One region of the Comamonas sp. wu1-DMT genome, then DNA from elsewhere that is predicted to be linked to it. Evidence: predicted binding sites of a transcription regulator. Region 1 holds the regulator's gene; the other holds the start of a gene.

What was found. Region 1 encodes FNR, which switches genes on or off when oxygen is low (the NO sensors DNR and NnrR bind a similar motif). Its sites were predicted from a motif close to TTGATNNNNATCAA; they were not measured.
Region 2: the regulator FNR is predicted to act here: its motif matches at 5,520-5,533, upstream of V8Z78_RS00940 (MBL fold metallo-hydrolase RNA specificity domain-containing protein).

The regions. Positions count from the first base shown of each region.
Region 1 is NZ_JBANEM010000001.1:540,484-547,739, reverse strand. It holds gene ccoP (cytochrome-c oxidase, cbb3-type subunit III) at 1-573, shown strand, start outside; gene ccoG (cytochrome c oxidase accessory protein CcoG) at 656-2,098, shown strand; gene V8Z78_RS02525 (FixH family protein) at 2,224-2,529, shown strand; gene V8Z78_RS02520 (hypothetical protein) at 2,787-3,050, shown strand; gene fnr (fumarate/nitrate reduction transcriptional regulator Fnr) at 3,114-3,836, opposite strand; gene hemN (oxygen-independent coproporphyrinogen III oxidase) at 4,105-5,487, shown strand; gene V8Z78_RS02505 (sulfite exporter TauE/SafE family protein) at 5,491-6,204, shown strand; gene V8Z78_RS02500 (HD-GYP domain-containing protein) at 6,315-7,256, shown strand, end outside.
Region 2 is NZ_JBANEM010000001.1:214,426-221,681, forward strand. It holds gene selB (selenocysteine-specific translation elongation factor) at 1-762, shown strand, start outside; tRNA gene V8Z78_RS00920 (tRNA-Sec) at 947-1,042, shown strand; gene V8Z78_RS00925 (long-chain fatty acid--CoA ligase) at 1,060-2,748, opposite strand; gene V8Z78_RS00930 (pyridoxamine 5'-phosphate oxidase) at 2,931-3,443, shown strand; gene V8Z78_RS00935 (hypothetical protein) at 3,440-3,958, opposite strand; gene V8Z78_RS00940 (MBL fold metallo-hydrolase RNA specificity domain-containing protein) at 4,036-5,436, opposite strand; gene V8Z78_RS00945 (MurR/RpiR family transcriptional regulator) at 5,708-6,577, opposite strand; partial or broken gene V8Z78_RS00950 (aspartate aminotransferase family protein) at 6,838-7,256, shown strand, end outside.

The DNA of each region.
Region 1 (7,256 bases):
TATGCCAAGTTCACCAGTATGCCTACCGAAGAAATGGCCAAGGACCCTCAGGCCATGGCCATTGGCGAGCGTCTGTTCATGAACAACTGTGCGCAATGCCACGGCTCTGACGCTCGCGGCAGCAAGTCCTTCCCGAATCTGGCGGACGGCGACTGGTTGCATGGCGGATCTCCCGAGAAGATCAGGGAGACCATCACCAACGGCCGTATCGGCATGATGCCGCCCATGGCGGCAGCCGTGGGCTCGGCGGAGGATGTGCGCAATGTGGCGCACTATGTGCTGAGCCTGTCGGGCAGCCCTCACGATGCCGTCAAGGCTTCGCAGGGCAAGTCCAAATTCGTGGCCTGTGCGGCTTGTCACGGCATGGACGGCAAGGGCAACCCCGCGCTGGGAGCTCCTAACCTGACCGATGACATCTGGCTGCATGGCTGGGGTGAGGCGGCAATCGTCAACATCGTCAACAACGGCAAGCACAATGAGATGCCTGCCCAGAAAGAGAAGTTGACGGAGGCGCAAATTGCCGTGCTGGCTTCCTATGTCTGGAGTCTTTCGAATACGCAAAACCAGAAGTAATGCGTTTTTAAAAGGCGGTGCCCTGGCACCGCCTTTTTCGCGTTTCAATTTTCAGTAATTACAAAAATATTAAGGAACTGCGATGCCGTGCGATCAGGGGAAGCCCCGAAAAGTCATACCGATCACGCCTGAGCCTCATGAGGGCGGGCCTGAGTTGGTGCCTATGTTCGCTTCCGAGCAAAAAGTGTACTCACGCTCTATTAGCGGCGTGTTCTCACGGTGGCGCTGGGCCATGGTGTTTCTGACCCAGATCGTCTTCTACGGCCTGCCCTGGCTGCAGTGGGGCGAGCGCCAGATGGTGCTGTTCGATCTGGGGGCTCGGCGCTTCTATCTGTTCGGACTGGTGCTGTACCCGCAGGACTTCATCTATCTGACGGGGCTGCTGATCATCAGCGCACTGGGGCTGTTCCTGTTTACCGCCGTAGCCGGGCGTCTGTGGTGTGGCTTCTCCTGTCCGCAGACGGTCTACACCGAGATCTTCATGTGGATCGAAAGCAAGGTCGAAGGCGATCGCAGTGCCCGCATGCGTATCGACAAGAGCGGCTGGACTTTGGAGAAGATCTGGAAAAAGTCGCTCAAGCAGTTTCTCTGGATCGCTCTGTCTCTTTGGACAGGTTTCACCTTTGTCGGCTACTTCGTGCCCATCCGTGAGTTGGGTGTGGAGTTGATGGCCTTCCAGGGCAGCTGGCAGATTTTCTGGGTGGCGTTCTACGGCTTCGCCACCTACGGCAACGCCGGCTATATGCGCGAGCAGGTCTGCAAGTACATGTGTCCCTATGCACGCTTTCAGAGTGCCATGTTCGACAAGGACACCATGATCGTCAGCTACGACGCCGAACGTGGTGAAGCTCGCGGCCCGCGCAAGAAAGACGTCGACTACAAGGCACAGGGCCTGGGGGACTGCATAGATTGCAAGCTTTGCGTTCAGGTCTGCCCCGTGGGCATCGATATCCGCAAAGGGTTGCAGTACGAATGCATCGGCTGCGGTCTGTGCATCGATGCCTGCAACTCCGTGATGGACAAGATGGAGTATCCGCGTGGCCTGATCCGATTGACCACTCAGAATGCCGTCGCCAAGGCCTGGAAGCAGGTGCAGGTGATTCGCCGCATTTTCCGCCCGCGTGTGCTGATTTACTCGGCCGTGCTGGTGGCCCTCAGCGCCGCCATGATCGCCAGTCTGGTGCTGCGCGAGCCGCTCAAGGTCGATGTGATTCGCGACCGTGCTGCGCTTTCGCGCATCGTGGCGGGCGGCAAGCTGGAGAACGTCTACCGTCTGCAGATCATGAACGCCACCGAGTCCGAGCAGCGCTACCGTATCAGCGCCGTGGGCCTGGAGAATCTGGAAGTCGCATCCGAGCAGGAAGTGAGCGTTGGCCCTGCAGAGACGCGCGGCATTGCGGTGCGGCTGCAGATTCCGTACGGCTCAGCAACTCCCGGCTCGCACCCCGTACACTTCAATGTGGATGCAGTGACTGCCGGAGCAGGGCGTATTTCCGAGAAGACGGTGTTCCTGGTGCCGCGTTAATGCCAGGTCTTGACGGTCTTCGTGAGCCATCACGGAGGCCGGACAAGGGCACCGCCAATCGGCAACAATTTATGCCACCCTGCCGTGTGTGTCTGGGTGGTCAGAATTTGGAAAGAGGTTTCATCATGTCGGCAGCACAAGCCAAGGTCTCGCAAACGGCCAAGATCATCCACCCCGAGGACGGCAAGCCCTGGTGGAAGTTTGCCCATGTCTGGCTCATCATCGCCGGCCCGGTGATCGTGGTGATTGCCGGCTTTGTCACCGCATACATCGCACTGAGCAGGCCTGATCCCGTGATTGACCCTGACTACTACCGCCATGGCATGGAAATCAACCAGCGCCTGAGCGAAAGTGAAAAAAGCCTGGCCCCAGCAGTCACCGGCCGCAATCATGCGGCCACGCCAGCCAAGGACCATCCGCTGGATCGCTGAGCGCTCCGGCGCTTGCTCCGCCAAGGTCGCTTTTGCGGCCTTTTTTGTTGCCGATATCAAAATCAGAGCGTGTTGCGCATGTTCTGTCTAACGTTGATGTAGAAGCAAATAGTTTTTTGATATCCAGATGGCGCAGGATGCTACTGAAAAGAGAGTGGTTCAGGGTTTCCCGCCACGGTGCATGCCCGCAGTCCTGCATGAACGGTCACCACTGTTGTGCAAAATATGACCAAGCCCACAGCCCAAGGAGAATCAGGATGGATGCTCGACGCTGGATGTGGATTGTCTGGCCGGCCTTTCTGGCGGCGGCAATCATGGAGATGGTGGTTTTCGCCTTTGTGGACCCGCTGGATGTGCACTGGCTGGGCTCCCCCCTGGACTGGTCGCGCCAAGCCATCTATACGGTCGCTTTTTTTGCCTTCTGGGTCGTGACCCTGATCGGAGGTGCGATGACGGTGATGCTGGGTCGCTCCGTCAGCGATCTCAATGGCGGCATCGTTTCCGAGCCTCTGCCCGATTAATTCGCACAGACAAAAAAGCCCGCTGTCCGCGGGCTTTGTCTTGAGAGTGTCTGTCGACTCGGTTCAGTTCTGGCATTGCTGGCTGTTGACGATGCGTTTGAGCGCCTCGGTATCCAGGATGCGCAGGTGGCGCTGCTTGACTTCCACAATGCCTTCCTCTGCAAATTTGGAGAAAGTGCGGCTCACGGTCTCGAGCTTGAGGCCCAGGTAACTGCCGATTTCTTCGCGCGTCATGCGCAGCACCAGTTCCGACTTGGAAAAGCCGCGTGCCGACAGGCGCTGAACCAGGTTCAACACAAAGGCCGCCAGGCGCTCTTCGGCACGCATGCTGCCCAGCAGCAGCATCACGCCATGCTCGCGCACGATTTCGCGGCTCATGACCTTGTGCACATGGTTCTGCAGGGCCGTGACCTCGCGCGAGAGCTGCTCCAGTTTGTCAAACGGCATGACGCAGACCTCGGCGTCTTCCAGGGCCACGGCATCACAAGTGTGGTGGTCGTTGACGATGCCGTCCAGACCAATGATTTCGCCAGCCATCTGAAAGCCTGTGACCTGGTCGCGTCCGTCTTCGGTGGCCACGCTGGTCTTGAAGAAGCCGGTTCGAATGGCATACAGCGAGGTGAACTCTTCGCCATTGCGAAACAGCAGACCGCCGCGCTTGACCTTGCGGCGCGTGGCCACAATCTCGTCAATGCGCTCCATTTGTTCATCGTCCAGGCCCATGGGCATGCACAGTTCACGCAGATTGCAGTTGGAGCAGGATGCTTTGATGGTCTGAAGATTCATGGGCTTTTTGCAACGGCGCAGACAGACACGGAGTGGAGAGTCGCGCTGGTCATTGACCTCGTGGTTGAAGATGAGATGGATCAAATTGTCGCAGCACTTGCCTTGAGGTCTCTTGATTTTCATCAAGGACAGGGTGATTGCCTTGGGGCACATTGCCTGTATTCGTTCAAAAACATGCGCTTTTGCCTATTTTGGGCATGATTTTCAGGATCTGATTTCCATTGAAATCTGCTCTATACAGAGTGTGGGCGCACCCTAACTCCCAGTTATGACCGCAGTCACGCCTGAGTTGCTGAGCCGCTTTGATATCCCCGGCCCACGCTACACATCGTTCCCAACAGCCGACCGTTTTGTTGAGGCTTTTGGTGCAGACGACTACATACTGGCACTCAAGCAGCGCAAGACGCATTCTGGCTCGCGCGCTTTGCCCCTGTCCGTTTATGTGCATGTGCCGTTCTGTGAGTCGCTTTGCTATTACTGCGCCTGCAACAAGATCGTGACCAAGCATCATGAGAAGGCTGCCGAGTATCTGGACTACTTGAGCCGTGAGCTGGCCATGCATACCGAGCATTGCGGCAAAGGTCAGCTCGTAAGCCAGCTACATCTGGGCGGAGGCACACCGACCTTCTTCAGCGATGCCGAGTTGCAGCAGCTGATGGTCTTGATGCGTGAACATTTCAAGCTGGATCCCGCGGGCGAGTACTCCATCGAGGTCGATCCGCGCACCGTCAGCAACGAGCGGCTGAGAGCTCTCAAGAACATGGGGTTCAATCGCCTGAGCTTTGGCGTGCAGGACTTTGATCCCGCGGTGCAGAAAGCGGTGCACCGCGAGCAGCCCGCCGAGCAAGTATTTGCGCTGGTGGCCGAGGCGCGCCGCCTGGGCTTTGTCTCCATCAATGTGGACCTGATCTACGGGCTGCCCAGGCAGACGCCCGAGTCTTTTGCGCGCACGCTGGCACAGGTCAATGAGCTGCGCCCCGATCGCATTGCACTGTATGCCTATGCGCATCTGCCCGAGCGCTTCAAGCCGCAAAGGCGCATCGAATCGGCAGACCTGCCCATGGGACAGGACAAGCTGAACATGCTCTCCGGCGCAATTGATGCATTCATGGATGGCGGCTATGTCTATGTAGGCATGGACCACTTTGCGCTGCCTGACGACTCTTTGGCCATTGCCAAGCGCCAGGGGCGCCTGCATCGCAATTTTCAGGGCTACAGCACCCAGCCTGATTGCGATCTGATTGCACTGGGCGTATCGGCTATCGGCAAGGTGGGCGCGACCTACAGCCAGAACGTCAAGACTCTTGAAGAGTATTACGATGCCGTCGATGGCGGCATGTTGCCCGTGCAGCGCGGACTGGCACTTTCACGTGACGATCTGGTGCGCAGAGCGGTCATCATGTCCATCATGTGCCAGGGCTCCGTCCTGTATGAGCCCATGGAGCAGGCCTGGCTTATCAATTTCCGCGAATACTTCGCTGCGGAGCTGGATGCGCTGGCAGAGATGCAGCGCAACGGCTTGGTCGAGCTGTCCGCCGAGGGCTTCAAGGTCACTGGCCTGGGCTGGTTTTTTGTGCGCGGAGTAGCCATGCTGTTTGACCGATATTTGCAGGCCGACCGGAACCGCGCCCGCTTTTCGCGCATCATCTAGCGCATGTTGTTTTCGCTGGTCTGGACTGCTTTGATCATGGGGCTCGTGGGTGGGCCCCATTGTCTTGTGATGTGCGCTGCCCCCTGCAGTGTGGTCACAGCAGCGAAGCCTGTCAGCGGCGGGCAGCCAGTTGTCGTGCTCGGCCTGCAAAAACGCCAATGGCTGCGTACCAGCCTGTTTCATCTGGGGCGCATCGCTGCCTATGCCCTGCTGGGCGGGATCGCGGCCGTGGCCATGGAAAGTCTGGCCTGGCTGACCAGTCAGACAACGGCATTGCAGAGACTTTGGACGCTGATGCATGTGGCGGTCATGGCCTGGGGACTGGCCATGGTGGTGCAGGCGCGGCAGCCAGCCTGGCTGGAGCGGGCGGGGCGTTCCGTTTGGGCCAGGGTTCAGCCCTGGGTCACCGCGCCGGGCGGCAGTCTGGCAGCAGGCTTTGCCTGGGCACTGATGCCTTGTGGTTTGCTGTATTCGGCGGTGTTGGTGGCGGCCTTGAGTGGCGGCGCCTGGCAAGGGGCTTTGTCCATGGTAGCCTTTGCCGTTGGTGGTGCACTGTGGCTGCTGGCGGGTCCCTGGCTGTGGCAACTGGGACAGTCGCATGTCAATGCATTGCGGGCTAGGTGGGGCACCAGAGTTGCAGGTCTGATGCTGATTGGCGTTGCGAGTTGGGCTTTGTGGATGGACCTGGTCTACAAACCCAGCCTTTGGTGCCGATAAGTCACACAAGAGGGGATTGTTGATGCTGTTTGCATCCCAACAGACCCTAGTCATGCTTGAGCAGTCATGGAACTGCGGAATAATGTCTTATCTTGTGTGTAGCGCTCAAAGTGAATCGTTTCGTTGCTATTGATATCGGACAACTGCGTATTGGCATGTATGTCCATCTGGAGACCGGCTGGTTGCGCCATCCGTTTCCCGTCAGCAGCTTCAAGATTGTCAATGACGAGCAGTTGCAGACACTTAGGACCCTGAAGCTCAAGGCAGTTCAGGTCGATCTATCGAGAAGCGATCTGGAGGAAGCGGCAGCGCCTCCGGCCGCAGACCCTCAACCCGCTCCTATCCCCCCCGAGAACGATGCGCATGCATGGCGTAACAGTATTTTGGGCGTGCAGTCCAGGTTTCTGGGCGCGGTTTCCGTATTTGATGACGTGCAAGCCTTGTTGCCTGTCAACCCCGAGAAGGCGCGGACAACGACGGATATGCTGGTTGCACAGCAAGTCGTCAAACTGGCGCAGGCTCGTGATCTGAGTTTGCATCTGCTCGCGGATACGGGGGGCGCCACCTTTGGCGTACATGGTGTCAACGTCTCCGTGCTGAGCCTGTTGCTGGGTAAGACGCTGGGCCTGTGCGATGACGTATTGACGGATCTGGGCACGGCGGCCCTGTTGCATGACATCGGCAAGCCGGGGCTTGAGATTTCCGCATCGGCCAATGCACTGAATCAGGGCACGGGCCGCACGCCTCTGCGAGAGACCGTGTATGCGCGTCATGTCGGAGAGTCGGTGGCATTGGCTCTATCCATGGGCTATCCTCCTTCCGTCACGACGGCCATCGCCCAGCATCATGAATGGGCCGATGGGTCAGGCTTTCCACTTGGCTTGCTGGCCGAAGATATGGACATTGCCGGACAGATCCTGGCGCTGGTCAATAATTTTGAGCGCTTGTGCAATCTGCCATTGCAAGGCAACGAAATGACGCCTCATGAAGCCATGGCTGCACTGTATGGACAGTATCGCCAGCGATATGCGCCCGATGTGCTCAAGGCATTC
Region 2 (7,256 bases), 330 kb from region 1:
GCCCCGCACGGCATTGCGCGTTCGCAGCTGGTGCGTCTGAGCGGCCATGCCTTCCCCGAGGCCAGCCTTGCCGACACCATCCAGTTGCCCATCGCCGGCGGCGATGCCCTGGTGCTTGGCCTGCAGCGCTGGCAGCAGTTGCAGACCCAGGTCATCGACAGCCTGGCGCGCTTTCATGAAAAATCGCCCGACGAGCCCGGCGTCAACGCGGCCAGACTGAGGCGCATGGCCTTGCCCGGCCTGCAGCAAGGCAGCTACGACGCGCTCTATCAGGGCCTGGTCGATGCCCTGCTCAACAGCCAGTTGCTAGCCAGCACCGGCGCCTGGCTGCATTTGCCGCAGCACAGCGTGCAGCTGAGCAGCGCCGAGCAGACGCTGGCCGAAAAACTGCTGCCCGCCATTGCTGCAGGCCGCTATGACCCGCCCTGGGTGCGCGATCTGGCGCGCGACCATGCAGCTGGCGAAGAGCTGGTGCGCCAGCTGCTCAAAAAGCTTTCGCGCCAGGGCCAGCTGTTCCAGGTCGTCAAGGATTTGTTCTATGCACCGTCGCGCATGGACGAACTCGCCGCCCTGGTTGCCGACATCGCCAGCCAGCACGCCAGGGGTGAAGTGGAAGCCAGCGCATTCCGCGACGCCACGGGTCTGGGCCGCAAGCGCGCCATCCAGATTCTCGAATTCTTCGACCGAACCGGCTACACGCGCCGCGTGCGCGACGCCCATCTGCTGCGCCCTGATGTTCATTGGAATAGCACGCCACGCTGAGCCTGCAATGAAAATCAGCGGAAATCAGTCCAGATTCCTTATCCCGCTTACGCAACAAGCTATCAAATCAGAATAGAGCCGGATATGCGGCCTTGACGTTCTGTTTGTCATCAGGTGCCGGATTGCTGGCTACAATCACCGTCTTATCTTCTACAAGAGTGGCAACCTCCACTCTTGACTCGAAGGAAGGCAATCGTGCCCGGTGGCGCGGCCGGGCTTCAAACCCGGTGGGGGGCGTCAGCCGCTCCCGGGTTGGTTCGACTCCAGCTGCTTTCCGCCACTCCCCCTCTTTGCATTTCAGACCGCGGCTTCCTGCTCCTGCAGCATTCGCCACATCACCTTGCCGCTGCCGCTCTTGGGCAAAGCCGTCACGAATTGCACCCGACGTGGGGCCTTGTAGACTGCCATATTGTCATGGCACCACTGGATGATCTGCTCTGCCGTCGTCGCCTCATGGCCGGCACGCAGCACGACCACAGCCTTGACGGTCTCGCCGCGATAGGCATCCTTGGCGGAGATCACGCAGGCCTCCTGAATCGCGGGATGGCGGAACATCAGCGACTCCACCTCGGCCGGCCACACCTTGAAGCCGCTGGCATTGATCATGCGCTTGAGCCGGTCGGTGATGAAAAAGTAGCCATCCTCATCCACGCGCCCCAGGTCGCCGGTGCGGAAAAAGCGCTTGCCATCAAGCTCCATAAAGCTCTGCTCGGTCGCCTCGGGGCGCTGCCAGTAGCCTTCGAACACCTCGGGGCCGTTGACCACGATCTCGCCCTGCTCTCCTTGGGCCACCTCTTCCAGCGTGTCGGGGCTGATCACGCGCGCATCGGTACTCATGAAGGGAATGCCCAGGCATTGCTGCTTGGGATGGTCGGGCGGATTGCTGTGCGAGGGTGCGGCAGTTTCGGTCAGGCCATAGCCCTCGCAAAAGCGCAGGCCGTATTGCTCCAGCAGTCGCTGGGCCACGGCCTGGGGCATGGCGGCGCCGCCGCCGCCGATGTATTTGAGGCTGGAGAGATCGAAAGACGCAAAGTTGGGACTGGCCAGCAGATCGATCACCATGGTCGGGATATTGGTCCAGCTCGTGACCTGATAGTGCGAGATCAGGCGCCCTGCCAGCTCACGCTCCCAGCGCGGCATGATGATCAGCGTCGCCCCTACGTAGATGGCGCTGTGCAGCACGGACACCATGCCCGTGATGTGAAACATGGGCACGACGGCGAGCACCACGTTCTCGCTGGTGCCCGTGCCCCACAGCGCGCCGGAGACGGCGTTGTGGTTGATGCTTCGATGCAGGTGCATGCAACCCTTGGGCTGGCCCGTGGTGCCGCTGGTATAGGGCAGAACGGCCAGATCGTCACGGCCTGCTGTATGCGGTGGAGGCAGCTCGCTGCAGGCCAGCGCCTGCGTCCATGCATGGACCTGGCCGTGGTTCAAGCTGGCAGGCTCGCGCTCGCCCAGCAGCCAGTTGCGCCAGGCTTCGGGCGGCGCATCCGGCCCCTGCACATCGGCATCAAAGCCGTCGGTGAACCGTGTCACCAGCAAGTGCTGCAGCGCCTCGGAGGGTTCCAGTGCATTGCTGGCCTTGGCCAGCTCCGGCGCCAGATCGGCCGTGGTGATGGCCACCTTGGCGCCCGAATCCGTGATGTAGTGCTTGAGCTCCTCTGCCGTATTCATGGGATTGACCGGCACCACCACCGCATTGGCGCGAAAGATGGCGTAATGCGCCAGCACCAACTGGGAGCTGTTTTGCATCAGCACGATGACGCGGTCGCCTTTTTTCACGCCCAGGCCATGCAGATAGGCAGCCATGCGCTCCGTGCCCTCGCACAGCTGCTTATAGGTCGTGGTGCGCCCCAGAAACACCAGCGCGGCCTTGTCCGGGTAGCGCCTGGCATTGATAGCAAGGTTTTCCCAGACGCTAGTTGCTGGAACGGTGATGGAATATGGCAGCCGATTAGGCCAAAACTTGTGGTGAGCGGGCATGAGTCAGGCAATCAGAAAAGCGTATACATAGTCCGGGTGGACTAATCAATCCGCAAGACTAGGCCTGCAACCTCGGCCCGGCATCCGGGATGCCCCCAACAGTCGGTCACGCAGGTGACGACTGGTGCGGCCTGGCGCGGCTCGCCCTGCTCCGGCTCTGCGCTATGGCTTACCATGCGCAAATGCCTCATGAATCACGCCTGCAGCAGTCGCTGCGCCAGCTACTCGCCAGCCAGCGCACCGCCGCCCTGGCCGTACAGCCGCAGGCCGGCTCTTCAGCGCCCGGATATCTTCCGGCCCCGGGCCTGTCTCTGGTGCCATGGGCCTGGAATGGCGAATTCAGCTGTCTGGTACTGCATGTCAGCGCGCTGGCCAGCCACACACAGGCCATGGAGCGGCATCCCGCCGTCAGCCTGCTGATGAGCAGGCCAGAGTCCGCTGGCGAAGCCGTGCATGCGCTGGAGCGCATCAGCATCCAGGGCGTGGCATCCACTCCGCCACGCGACAGCGGCCTGTGGCAAGGCGCCCGGGCCAGCTATCTGGAGCGCTTTCCCGAAGCCGAGCCCATGACGGCTCTGGGCGACTTTCGTTTTGTCTGCATCACGCCGCAAAGCGGCAGGCATGTCGCAGGGTTCGGCGCGGCGCGCGATGTGGACGAGCACGATCTGATAGCCGCACTCAACCCGGCTGCCTAGCCTTTGCTGACCCGGCCCAACCTGGATTGGCCAGCTTGAGCCTGGAACACATGCTCGGCAATCAGGCACATGCAGGCCAGAGGCTGGCCCTGCACCAGGGCCTGAACATGGTCCTGCCAGATCTGCCCCTGCTGCTCCACGCTTGCGTCCAGAAAGCACTGCAGCATCTGCTGCGGATCTGCACAGACCCGATAGTGATAGGGGTCGCGCCGCAGGCATGCCGCGCGCAGATGCAGGCCGAACGCCTCCCACGTCACCGCTCGGCCTTGCAGACGCTGCCACTGATGCAGCAGCTCATGGGCAAAGACGCCTGCCACCACAGGGTGGGCAAGCCGCAGCGGCCGATGCGGGTCAGCCTGCTCAAAAAAGCTGCGCGGCAGATAGATGCGCCCGCCCCCCAGGGACAGCGCCCGCCTGGTATCGCCCAGACGCCGCACATGCAGACGCATGCCGGGCAGCAGCTCATCCAGCGCAGTGCCGAAAAGCCGCTGCACGAATCCGGTCTCGACCGGCATCAGCCTTCGCCGCCAGAACATCATGCAACAGGGCGCGCGCAAGGAGGATTACGCATATCGGAGACTCCCGGCACGCGCTAGAACTCGAAGACCTGGCCGGGCTGCGGAACCTGCACCGAGAAATGCAGGCGCTCGTGCAGCAGCGCGGCCAAGGCCCGGGATGCCTGCGGCTCCCCATGCACCACAAAGGTCTGCTGCGGCGGGCGGGTGAACGCGGCCGCCCAGTCCAGCAGGGCCTGCTGGTCGGCATGGGCCGAAAAGCCGCCCAGGGTATGGATGCCGGCACGGACCTCGACTTCATCGCCGAGCAGGCGCACCAGCCTGGCACCGTCAACCAGTCTGCGCCCCAGCGAACCTTCGGCCTGAAAGCCGCAGATCACCACGGCACACTCGGGCCTGGAGAGATTGTTCTTCAGATGATGCAGCACCCGCCCCGCATCGCACATGCCGCTGGCCGAGATGATGACCGCGCCGCTCCTGATGCGGTTGAGCTTTATGGAGTCCTCCACATCGCTGATGAAATGAATGTGCGGCGACTCCTTGAGTCTTTTGACGCTGCCCAGCAACTGCCTGGCCTCCTCGTCGAACACGCCGAAGTGCCGCAGCGTGATGTCCGTGGCCGCCACCGCCATGGGTGAATCCACAAATATCTCTACCGGCGGCAGACGCTGCTGCTGGATCAGCTGCAGAAAGTGATAGAGCAGCTCCTGCGTGCGCCCCACGGCAAATGCCGGGATGACCACATTGCCATGGGGAACCGTGCGCGTGACCACATCGACCAGCTCCTCCAGGGTATCGCCCGTGCTCCTGTGCTGCCGGTCGCCATAGGTGGACTCGATGAGCAGCAGATCGGCATCCATGATCGGCGTGGGGTCGCGCAGGATCACCCGCCCCGGCTGGCCCAGATCGCCGCTGGCCACCAGCTTGCGCGAGCCGCCATGACCATCTGCCAGCCACAGCTCCACAATGGCCGAGCCCAGAATATGCCCGGCATCCTGAAAACATACTGTCACCGCAGGATGAGGTTCGAAGCTGTGGCGATAAGGCATGGCCTGGACCTGCTCCAGCGTGCTCGCCACATGGGCCAGCGAGTACAGAGGAACCGCCGGCTCTCGCTCGCGCCGCTTGCCTTCGCGCTGACGCCGCGCCGCCCGTTCGGCATCCATCATCTGGATATGGGCACTGTCCTTGAGCAGGACTTCGAGCAGGTCCTTGGTGGCCAGAGTGACATAGATAGGGCCCTTGAAGCCCTGAGCCACGAGCTTGGGCAGCAGGCCACTGTGATCGATGTGCGCGTGGGTCAGAACGACGAAGTCCAGGCCCTCGGCATCAAAGGCAAAGGCTTGCTGGTTGTGCTCGTCAGCCTCGCGGCCGCCCTGGGCCATGCCGCAGTCGATCAGAAAGCGACACCCATGCGCCTCGACCAGAAAGCAGGAGCCCGTAACCGACTGCGCCGCACCGTGAAAAGTGATGTTCATGAAGCACCCATTGACGATCCACATGGACCGTCAATGAATCTAGCACCACTGGTACCTGCGTTTCCAGAGCCTCAAGTCTTGCCTTGACGCCCATCAAATCAACCGAAACCATAGCGACCACGTGCGGGCTGCGTCGATTGCCCGCACCAACGGCTCGCTGCCGTCTCCGGCTTTTCCAATACATGCCCTCCTGAGCTGCTGCGTCATTGGAGATGGGGTGCCCTGCCGCGTCACTCTGTTACGAGCTAGGTGCCCCGCGCCCTCGGCGGTACTAGCTGCCTCGGCTACGGCCCCCGGCATCCACATAGGCGCCTGACTCGAACAGGTGGGCCTCTGCCCTCTCAATGCGGTCGATGACCGGCTTGCCCGCGCGACTGACCAGTAGTTCCAGCAGCGACTCTGTCAATGCCATCCCCGAGGTAATCGATGGAAAAAATGAAGGACTCTGTGTCGAAAAAAGCAACGTCACATCCGCCAAAAGCGACAGCGGCGAGGCATCGCTATCGGTAATGGCAATTACTTTGCAGCCAGCACGCTTGCCTGCTTCCACCACCTGCAGCACCTCCCGGGAATAGGGCGCGAAGCTGATGACCAGGAGTGCATCCTCCTCGGTCATGGATCGAGTCTGCATCTCCAGAGAGCCGCCCTGGCCGTCTATGAGATGCACGGAATTTCTGAAAAGCCGATACACATAGACGAAAGAAAACGCGATGGGAAAGCAGGCACGAAACCCCGCTACATGAACATTGGGCGCCGCTTCCAACAAGACGGCCGCATCGTTGAGCCCGCTCCTGCTATGACGCTCCGTGGCCTCAAGGTTCGCCTTGTGAACCTGAAATATCTCGCCCGCCAGACCTTGCTCACTGGCGCGCTCCAGCAAAGAGCGGGCCCTGTCGCCATAGGCTTCCCGACCCAAGCCCATCTCCTGCGCAATCGCCTGCTTGAGTTCCGGCCAGCCGGCAAATCCTAGCTGCTGAGCAAATCGCACCAGCGTCGCCGGACGTGCATCCGCACTGATACCCACGGTGCGCATCGAACTGGTGACCACTTCGTTGGGATGGTCCAGCACGTATTTCGCAATCCGCTGCAGAGCTGGACTCAGTGAGTTGAAGCGGCCTCGCAGCTCGTCTTTGACAGTCATGGTTGAAGACTCAATCGAAAGCTTTCCTCGCCAGATGCTTGGCTGGAAAGCTTATGGAACAAATGTTCCCAAAGCATACAACTCAGCAAAATACCTCTTGACGAAACATTTGTTCCATTAAATACTTTTAATAGAACATTAGTTCCAAAACACAGCAACGCCTCCAAGCACCCGTATCAGCTTTCGGAATCTTCCACATGACGCACGTCTTTCACCGCCATCTGCGAACCGCCCCACCCGTTGCCGTATCGGCTCACGGCATGCGAATTCAGGATGCCAGCGGCCATAGCTACCTGGACGCATCCGGGGGCGCAGCCGTTTCATCACTGGGCCACGGACATCCAGACGTGATTGCGGCGATGCACGCCCAGATCGACCAGCTCCCTTATGCGCATACCAGTTTCTTCAGCTCTCGCCGGCCGAGGAACTCGCAGACGAGCTCATCCGCACAGCGCCTGAAGGCATGAGCCATGTGTATCTGGTCAGCGGTGGCTCCGAGGCTGTGGAATCCGCATTGAAGATGGCACGCCAGTACTTTGTGGAAATCGGAGAGCCTGAGCGCACACATTTCATTGCCCGGCGACAGAGCTACCACGGCAATACCCTGGGTGCTCTGGCCGTCGGCGGAAACGAATGGCGCCGCGCCCCTTTCGCTCCCATTCTGGTACCTGCCACGCAT